2 regions of the Streptomyces sp. NPDC005483 genome follow, and region 2 is predicted to be linked to the other one. Evidence: riboswitches for the same ligand, from Rfam matches in the RefSeq annotation. Region 2 holds a riboswitch; the other holds the start of a gene.
The links. A riboswitch is a leader RNA that binds a small molecule or an ion and turns the genes downstream of it on or off. The one in region 2 is predicted to bind ZMP and ZTP.
Positions count from the first base shown of each region.

Region 1: linked by a shared signal. The riboswitch ahead of ABZT06_RS19490 (glycine hydroxymethyltransferase) and the one ahead of ABZT06_RS15800 (bifunctional 5,10-methylenetetrahydrofolate dehydrogenase/5,10-methenyltetrahydrofolate cyclohydrolase) in region 2 are both predicted to bind ZMP and ZTP.

Region 1 is NZ_JBEXEA010000009.1:217,040-221,881, reverse strand. It holds gene ABZT06_RS19505 (RNA polymerase sigma factor) at 1-244, shown strand, start outside; gene ABZT06_RS19500 (hypothetical protein) at 237-1,151, shown strand; gene ABZT06_RS19495 (hypothetical protein) at 1,417-2,061, shown strand; gene ABZT06_RS19490 (glycine hydroxymethyltransferase) at 2,100-3,551, opposite strand; ZMP/ZTP riboswitch at 3,593-3,682, opposite strand; gene ABZT06_RS19485 (LLM class flavin-dependent oxidoreductase) at 3,793-4,644, opposite strand.
Region 2 is NZ_JBEXEA010000007.1:166,564-171,405, reverse strand. It holds gene ABZT06_RS15815 (ABC transporter ATP-binding protein) at 1-1,300, shown strand, start outside; gene ABZT06_RS15810 (hypothetical protein) at 1,362-1,655, opposite strand; gene ABZT06_RS15805 (nuclear transport factor 2 family protein) at 1,829-2,194, shown strand; ZMP/ZTP riboswitch at 2,266-2,348, shown strand; partial or broken gene ABZT06_RS15800 (bifunctional 5,10-methylenetetrahydrofolate dehydrogenase/5,10-methenyltetrahydrofolate cyclohydrolase) at 2,371-3,220, shown strand; gene ABZT06_RS15795 (glycosyltransferase) at 3,398-4,621, shown strand; gene ABZT06_RS15790 (helix-turn-helix domain-containing protein) at 4,644-4,842, opposite strand, start outside.

The DNA.
Region 1 (4,842 bases), on a different contig from region 2:
GGCGGTCGCGGCCGTCGAGATAGAGCGCCGCGCCGCACTGGAGTCCGCGCTGGAGAGGCTGAGCGAGGAGCACCGTCTGGTCGTCACCTACCGCTATCTGCTGGAGATGGACGAGTCCGAGACGGCCCAGGCCCTCGGCTGGCCCCGGGGGACGGTGAAGTCCCGGCTGAACCGCGCGCTGCGCAAGCTCGGCAAGCTGCTGCCCGATTTTGAGCCTGGGGAAGGGGGTGATGAGCGTGAGTGAGTCCTACGGCGGTGAGGGCGCCGGCGACAGCGGGCGCGAGCGTGGGTCCCGGCTGCCCGAGGAGCTGCGGGCGCTCGGGCGTTCGCTGGACGTGCCGGGTGCGGGCGGGTCCGAGTCGATGGTGGAACGGGTGCTGGAGCAGATACTCGCCGAGCGGCTGCCGGTCCCGGTGGCCCAGGCTTCGGGTCCCGGTGAGCGGCTGCGGGCGGCGCGGCGGTGGGCGCGCGTGCGGTGGCGTTCGCTGACCGCGACCCTGTGCGGGCTGCTGGCGGTCCTCGCGCTCACACCCCCGGTGCGGGCGGCGGTCCTGGACTGGTTCGCCTTCGGCGGGGTGGAGGTGCGGTACGACCCGTCGGCGGTGCCCTCGCCGGGGGCCGAGGTGCCCGGTTGCGGGCGCTCGGTGTCACTCGCGCAGGCCGAGCGGCGGGCCGGGTTCGAGCCGCTGGTGCCGAGGGCGCTCGGCACTCCGGACGTGGTGACGGTGACGGCCGAGCCGCAGGCGCGGTCTCTGGTGAGCCTGTGCTGGCGTGAGCGAGGGCGCACCGTCCGGCTGGACGAGTACCGGGCCCGGCTGGACATCGGCTTCACCAAGAGTGTGCGGGAGCAGCCGGAATGGCTCTCGCTGGACGGGGACTCCTCCGGCTCCGGGGCGGTCGATGACACGGCTCTGTGGTTTCCGCGGCCGCACCTGCTGAGCTTCTGGCTGGTGGACGCGGCCGGCTCCTCCTACACCCGCGAGGAGCGGACCGCCGGACCGACCTTGCTGTGGATGCACCGGTCGGGCGCCCTGGACGTGCCACAGGTGACGCTGCGGCTGGAGGGGGTCGCGTCGAAGGCGCGGGCTGCGGCGATCGCGAAGTCCCTCGGCGAGACCAGGAGCGTGGGCGCCGAGAAGTCCTCGGATTAGTGCGGGCGGGGTGGGAACCGCGTCGGGCCGGGCGGTGTACCAGAAGTGACACGCGGCTCACGGACGGGCCGCACGGGGACCTTTGGCCGGGGCAGGTGCCGCGCCAGGAATTACGCGATGTGTGACGAAAGGACGTGCTCGCGAGCTTGAGGAAGCGAGGCTGAGTCGATCGAGGGGGATGGCTGTGCGGAGCAGACTCACAGGACTGCGGCTCGGGCCGCGCAGAGCGCTCGCGGCGCTCGCACCATTGGTCGCGGTGGTGACCGTGCTCGCGGCGCCTGCGGCCGGCGCGGCGACACCGCCGACGCGGGAGGCGGGCCTGGACAGGCCCGATCTGGCGATGGTCGTCACCGGCGATTCGGGCCGGACGAAGGCCGTGCGTGCCGACGAGCCGTACTTCACTCGCCTGTGGCAGCTGCTGCAGCCGACGTACACGGGCACGGAGCGGGTCTCGGACGGCTGGGAGGAGGGCCGGTACCCGCCGGTGCGGTTCACCGTGCTGTGGGGGCTGACGGGGGTGGGTGGCTGGCCTCGGACGGATTCGGCGCCGGGGGGTGATGTGGCGGTGGCGCGGCAGGACCAGTTGTTCCTGGCCGGGGACGGCACGCCGTGGGTGCGCTCGGATCCGGCGCCGGAGCGGGAGGACGACGACATCCGCTGGCACCGGGCGCCCCGGGAGGTTTTCGACCGGCTGGACCGGGCGGGCCTCGCGGGCAGCGTCGGGGGGCAGCGGGACGAGAGGTCCAAGGGTTCGGCGGGCCCGGACCGTGCCGTGTGGTGGGCGGTGCCCGGGCTCGTCGTGGGATTCGCGGCGGGAGTCGGCGGCACGCGGCTGATACGCCGCGCGGCGGCCGGGCCAGGAGCCGGGCCGCCGCGGGATGAGCCACGACAGGAACTCATCGATCTCTGAGAGTCGCCGGTCTTTGACAACTCAAGAGAGGACGCGTGTCAGCCGAGGTCGATCTCCGGGTACAGCGGGAAGCCGGCCACGAGGTCGGTGGCCCGGTGGGAGATCTCGTCCGCGACCTTCGGGTCCAGGATGTGCTGGGCCTTGGAGGGGGCGCCCTTGCTGGTGGTGCCGGGCTCCGTGGTGGTCAGGACGCGGTCGATGAGACCGGCCACCTCGTCCATCTCGGCGGTGCCGAGACCACGGGTGGTCAGGGCGGGGGTGCCGATGCGGATGCCGGAGGTGTACCAGGCGCCGTTGGGGTCGGCCGGGATGGCGTTGCGGTTGGTGACGATGCCCGACTCCAGCAGCGCGGCCTCGGCCTGGCGGCCGGTGAGGCCGTAGGAGGAGGTCACGTCGATCAGGTTGAGGTGGTTGTCGGTGCCGCCGGTGACCAGGGTGGCGCCGCGGCGCATCAGGCCCGCCGCCAGGGCGCGGGAGTTGTGCACGATCCGCTGGGCGTAGTCCTGGAAGGAGGGCTGGCGGGCCTCGGCGAGGGCGACGGCCTTGGCGGCCATGACGTGCGGGAGCGGGCCGCCGAGGACCATCGGGCAGCCGCGGTCGACCTGGTCCTTGAGGGAGTCGTCGCACAGCACCATGCCGCCGCGCGGGCCACGCAGCGACTTGTGGGTGGTGGTGGTGACGATCTGGGCGTGCGGCACGGGGTCGAAGTCGCCGGTGAGGACCTTGCCGGCGACGAGACCGGCGAAGTGGGCCATGTCGACCATGAGCGTGGCGCCGACCTCGTCGGCGATCTCGCGCATGATCCGGAAGTTCACCAGCCGGGGGTAGGCCGAGTAACCGGCGACGATGATCAGCGGCTTGAACTCGCGGGCCGAGGCGCGCAGGGCGTCGTAGTCGACGAGGCCGGTGGCGGGGTCGGTGCCGTAGGAGCGCTGGTCGAACATCTTGCCGGAGATGTTGGGGCGGAAGCCGTGGGTGAGGTGGCCGCCGGCGTCCAGGGACATGCCCAGCATGCGCTGGTTGCCGAAGGCCTGGCGGAGCTCGGCCCAGTCGGCGTCGGAGAGGTCGTTGACCTGACGGACGCCGGCCTTCTCCAGGGCGGGGACCTCGACGCGCTGGGCGAGGACGGACCAGAAGGCGACGAGGTTGGCGTCGATGCCGGAGTGCGGCTGGACGTAGGCGTGGCGAGCGCCGAAGAGTTCCCTGGCGTGCTCGGCGGCGAGGGATTCGACCGTGTCGACGTTGCGGCATCCGGCGTAGAAGCGGCGGCCGACGGTGCCCTCGGCGTACTTGTCGCTGAACCAGTTGCCCATCGCGAGGAGGGTGGCCGGGGAGGCGTAGTTCTCGGAGGCGATCAGCTTGAGCATCTCGCGCTGGTCGTGGACCTCCTGGCCGATGGCGTCGGCGACGCGCGGCTCGACGGCGCGGATCACGTCGAGGGCGGCGCGGAAGGCTGTGGACTCGGTGGACAGGGGCTGCTGCTCTGACATGGCGGCCTCCGGGCTGCGTGGCTTGAAGCGGTCACGGATCACGGTTCGGCCCAGGCGCACGGCACTTGGTCACTCACAGGCCGCTCCCTGATGGTCCGTCCCATCCCAGCGCGCCAGTCACGGCCTGTCGGCCAGCCTACCGGGCACGTCGGAGGGCACCTGTGCGGCGTCCGCCATGCGAGCGACGGCTTCGAGGCCGGGCCGCGGGTTCCGGGCCTCGAAGCCGTGGCGGTGGTGGACGTCAGGACAGGGCGTCGGCGAGGCGGTCGATCTGGTCGGGGTCCGAGGCCCAGCAGTAGAGCATCACCTCGTCGGCACCGATACCGAAGTAGGCGTCGGCGGCCTTACGGACCTGCCGCGGTGTGGTGAGCAGGCCGGCCTCCATGTACGCGACGTGGCCACTGAAGGCGTAGTAGTCACGGAGGTTGTGGCGGGCCCGGTCCAGGGTGCTGTCCGGGCCGAGGGCGACGTTCGCCTGGGCGACCAGGCGGGGGCGGCCGGGGCGGTCGTGCTTCTGCCAGGCCGTTTCGGCGTCGCGGAACAGGTTGGACATGAAGGAGGGCGGCAGGGCGGCGCCGAGGAAGCCGTCGCCGAAGCGGCCGACGCGTTCGAGGGCGGCGGGGGCGAAGCCGCCGAACAGGACCTCGGGGCCACCGGGGGTGGTGGGGCTGGGCCCGATGGGGCCGACGCCGTCTCCGTACGGCTCGCCGGACCAGGCGCGGCGCAGCAGGGTCAGTTGTTCGTCGAGGCGGCGGCCTCGGCGGTGGAGGTCGGTGCCGGCGGCCAGACAGTCGTCCTCGCGGCTTCCGACACCGATGCCGAGCGTGAAGCGGCCGCCCGAGAGCCGGTCGAGGGTCGCGGTCTGCTTGGCGAGCAGGGCGGTGTTGTGGAGGGGCGCGATCAGCACCTCGGTCTGGACACGGATGCGGGAGGTGGCGCCGGCGAGGGCCGCAAGGGTGACGAGGGGCTCGGGGTTGTCGTAGACGAGGCGGTCGAGCAGGCCGAGGGTGCGGAAGGGGCTCGCGTCGGCGCGCCGGGCCCAGGTGAGCAGCTGGGCGGGGTCGTCGATGGGGAGGCCGAGGCCGATGTGCATGGGAGAGTCCTCCGGAGGGCGTACGGGATCCGCCGGTCGGCCGGATCCGGTGCCGCCCCTCCGTGGTGCCGCGCGCTGTGCGCGGACCTGCTCCCGTTCTGCGGCGATGGTTCAAGAGAGCGTGTGCGTCAGAGTGCGCCGACCGTAACGCGGTCGGGCGAGGTGCGGCAAAGCGTTTTCGACCGGTGCCCGCTGACA
Region 2 (4,842 bases):
GATGATGGGTCTGGTCGATCCGGTGCTGCTGGGCGTGACGCTGGCGGTGATCCTGGCCGCCGGCACGGTCCTCGGGGTGATCGTGCCGCGCATCAACCGGGCGAGCCGGCAGGCGCAGGACGCGGTGGGTGTGATGGGCGCCTCGCTGGAACGCATCCTCGGCGCGCTGCGCACGGTCAAGGCGTCGGGCGCCGAGCACCGCGAGGAGAAGACGCTGCACGCGGCGGCCGAGGAGTCGTGGCGGCAGAGCGTGCGGGCCGCCAAGTGGTCGGCGGCGGCGGGCAACACGGCGGGGCTCGCGATGCAGATCGCGTTCATCACGGTGCTCGCGGTGGGTGGCGCGCGGGTCGCCACCGGTGCCATCGATGTCGGCACGCTGGTCGCGTTCCTGCTGTACGTCTTCTATCTGATGTCGCCGATCCAGCAGGTCGTCGGGGCGATCACGCAGTACCAGACGGGGGCCGCGGCTCTCGCCCGTATCCAGGAGGCGCTGCGGCTGCCCGCCGAACCGGCCGCGGTGCCCGCGCCGTTGCCCGCCGACGGGGCCGCCCCGGCTTCCGTCGCCTTCACGGACGTCCGGTTCCGGTATGCCGACGACCTGCCGTACGTCCATCACGGGGTGACGTTCGAGGTGCCCGCGCGGGGGATGACGGCGTTCGTCGGGCCGTCCGGCGCGGGAAAGACGACGGTGTTCTCGTTGATCGAGCGGTTCTACGATCCCGAGGCCGGGGTCGTGACGCTGGACGGGCGGGATCTCGCGGAGTGGGATCTGCCTCAACTCCGGTCCGCGATCGGGTACGTGGAGCAGGACGCGCCCGTGCTGTCGGGGTCGCTGCGCGAGAACCTGCTGCTCGGGAATCCGGAGGCGGGCGAGGACGCGGTGGCGCGCGTGCTGAAGACGACCCGGCTCGACGGCCTGGTGGCCAAGCTGCCGAGCGGGCTGGAGACCCTGGTCGGGCATCGGGGGACCAAGCTGTCGGGCGGGGAGCGGCAACGGGTGGCGATCGCCCGTGCGTTGCTGCGGCGGCCCCGGCTGTTGCTGCTGGACGAGGCCACGTCCCAGTTGGACGCGGTGAACGAGGCGGCCCTGCGGGACACGGTGGCGGACGTGGCGCGTACGACCACGGTGCTGGTCGTCGCGCATCGCCTGTCCACGGTGACGATGGCCGACCGGATCGTGGTCATGGACGCGGGGCGCGTGCGCGCGGTGGGGACGCATCGGGAACTGGTCGCGGGAGATCCGTTGTACGCGGAGCTGGCCGCCACGCAGTTCCTGGCGACGGCTGATCTCGGCACGTGAGCGGAGACGCGGCGAGGGCCACCCGGTGATCCGGGCGGCCCTCGGTCTGCGTGCGCGAGGCTCAGTGAACGGCCGGCACGAGCCCGGTGACGGGGGCGACGGGGCCGGTGACCTGGCCCAGCTGGTTCAGGTCGTTGACCCGGTTGAGGCCGGCCGGCTGCCGGGAGACCGGCGGGATCTCGGCCTTGTGCTCCGCGGGGATGTCACTCGTCGCGAGCGAGTCGATCACGGCGATCGGGTTGAGCGCCCCGGCGTCCGGAGCGGCCGCGTCGGCCGCGTTCGCGAGGGGGGCGGTGAGGCCGGTGACGCCGACGGCGAGACCGACGGCGGCAACGGTACGTCGAGTTGAGATCATGTTGTCAGCAACGCGGGCGGGCCCCTCGCGGGCACGGCTGGCCGATGCCCCGCACCCGTCAGGGCGGAGCGCCGGCCTGCGCTTGCCGTGGCCGCCGGGGCGGAGGAGTCTCGAAGAAGCAAGCCCTCCGCGGTCCGCTCCTCGTCGGGCCGCGGTCCTCGAAGGAGGTCACCATGGGCACCGCCTCAAGCTCCGGCTTCACCACCGAAACCCTCCGCAGCGGCATCGAAGGAAGCTCTGCGGCGAATCTTCTGTCGCTCTACGCGGACGACGCCGAGATACGCGTCGTGGACCGCAACACCCAGCCCAGCCACCCCATGATCCTGCACGGCAGGGACGCGATCAGCGCGATGCTCGACGACGTCTACAGCCGCGACATGACGCACAAGCTGGAGCAGTGCGTGGTCGACGGCGACCATGTCGCCTTCAGCGAGTCCTGCCGGTACTCCGACGGGGTACGTGTCCTGTCCGAGTCGATGCTGACGCTCCGGGACGGCAAGATCACCGAACAGACCATGATCCAGGCCTGGGACGAGTAGCGGGAAAGGCGCCGAAGGTCCAGCTCGCGAACCGACCGACCTGGACCTTCCCGGCGCGTCGGTTAATGTGATGTCCGGACCGTGACTGGCGCTGAGGTGGAGCACCACCGTGGAGCGGTCCGCACACTCGATGCCGTGCGCCTGGGCGATTTCTTCGATCGGCCCAGGAGTGGATCATGTCTCAGGCACGGCTCATCGAGGGCACCTCGCTCGCCCGGCGCATCGTCGAGGACGCCGCCGAGCGTGCGGCCGGCCTCACCGCGCACCGGACAGGCGCCCTGTCTCGCGACGGTGCTGGTCGGCGAGGACCCCGCCTCCGTCACCTACGTCCGTATGAAGCGCAACCGCTGCCGCACGGCCGGCATCGAGTCGCGGCACGTGGGGCTGCCCGCGGCGACCACCACGGAGGAACTGGTCGGCACGCTGCGCGCCCTGTCGGACGACCCCACCGTGCACGGCATCCTGCTCCAGCACCCGATGGGCCCGCACATCGACGAGCGGGCCGCGTTCGAGGCGATCGCTCCGCAGAAGGACGTCGACGGAGTCACCTTCGCCTCCTTCGCGACGATGAGTTTCGGGCTGCCGGGCTTCGTGTCGTGCACACCCGGCGGGATCATGCGGCTGCTCGACGAGTACGACGTCGACCCGGCCGGGAAGCGGGCCGTGGTCGTGGGCCGCAGCGCGATCCTCGGCAAGCCGGCCGGCATGCTCCTGCTCGCACGGGACGCCACGGTGACGTACTGCCACTCCCGTACGGCCGATCTTTCGGCGGCCGTACGGGAGGCGGACATCGTGGTCGCCGCGGTGGGCCGGCCCCGGCTGATCCTGGGCCGGGACATCAAGCCCGGCGCGGTCGTGATCGACGCCGGCTACAACGCGGGCAACGTCGGTGACGTCGACTTCGACTCCGCGGTGGAGCGGGCCTCGCTGATCACGCCGGTGCCGGGCGGCGTCGGTCCGATGACCATCGCCACGCTGCTGGAGCAGACCGTCCGGGCAGCGGAGGCGGCCGCCAGGCAGAACTGACGCAACTCGGCGTCCACTGCCGGGCACGGCCCGACCGGGGTGCCGTGCGCGGCGCAGCCGGAGTCGCGAGAGGTTGGAGTCAACGGATGTGACAGGGGTGAACTGGCCGATGTGAACGGGTCGTTCGCGCGGGCCGGCGGGCCTGGCGCCATACTGTCGGTCGTGCGGGTAGCGATCATGACAGCGGGTTCCCGGGGCGATGTGGCCCCGTTCACCGGGCTGGGGTACGGCCTGGCGCGGGCCGGGCACGAGGTCACCCTGGTCACCCATGGCCGCTTCGAGCCGCTCGCGGCGCGGGCCGGCATCGGCTTCCACGCCCTGCCGGTCGATCCCCGCGCCGAGCTGGAGTCCTCGCGCGGGCGGGCCCTGCACCGCAGTACGACCGGCGTGGGCAAGCTGGCGCGGGTGGTCGCGATGGCGCGGGCGCTGGCCGTGGAGATGGCCGACGACCTGGTGGCCGCCGCGCGGGTGAGCGACGCGCTGCTCCTGTCCGGATCGGTGGCCCCGCTGGGCCACGCCGTCGCCGCGGGCCTGGGACTGCCCAGCCTGGGCCTCAATCTCCAACCCCTCGCCCCCACCAGGGAGTTCGCACCGCCCATGCTGGGCACCGGCTCCTGGGGCCGACTGGGCAACCGGGTCGCCGGGCAGGGCCTGAACCTGGCCGTGGAACAGGTCTTCGCCGCGGCGCTCCCCTCGGTCCGGGCCCGGCTGGGCCTGCCCCCGACGGGCCCGGCCGCGGCACTGCGCACCCGTGAGCGAGAGGGCTGGCCGATCCTGCACGGCTTCAGCCCACGGGTGGTCGCCCGGCCCCTCGACTGGCGGTCCGGACTCGACGTGGCGGGCTACTGGTGGCCGTACGACGGCGACGCACCGCTCCCCGACGAACTGCGGAGCTTCCTCGACGCCGGACCGCCGCCGGTCTTCGTGGGCCTGGGCAGCGCGACCGTGCCCGATCCCGCGCGGATCAGCGCCGAGGTCGTGCGGGCGCTGCGCCGGGCCGGGCTGCGCGGAGTGATCCAGCGCGGATGGGCGGATCTGACGGCGTCGGGCGACGACATGCTGACCGTCGGCGAGGTGTCGCACGCAGCGCTCTTCCCGCGGATGGCGGCGGTGGTCCACCATGCGGGCGCGGGCACGACGGCGGCGGGCCTGCGCGCGGGGGTTCCGGCGGTACCGGTGCCGATCCAGTTCGACGAGAGCTTCTGGGCGGCAAGACTGGTGGCGCTGGGCGTGGCGCCGCGTGCCGTGCCGCTGAGGCGCCTGACCGCCGACGCCCTGGGGGCGGCCCTGCTCCGGGTCACGCGGGACGCCGGGTACCGGGAACGGGCGCGGGCCCTGGGGGCGCACATCCGCGAGGAGGACGGTGTGACACCCGTGGTGGAGGCGGTGGGCAGGCTGTGAAGCACCACGCCCGCCGATCCGCTCACGCCCGGACGGGCTCCCAGCCGGGCGGCTGAAGGATGCCCAGCAACTGGCGTACCAGCTCCTCCACCACCTCGTCCAAGGTCGCGTCCACCCACCCGGCGTTCCAGTCGTGCAGCAGGCCGTTCACGCTGCCGATGAACCCGGTCGCCGCCAGCCGGTAGTCCCGCCGGGCCGCTTCCCCCCGCGCGACGGCCCGG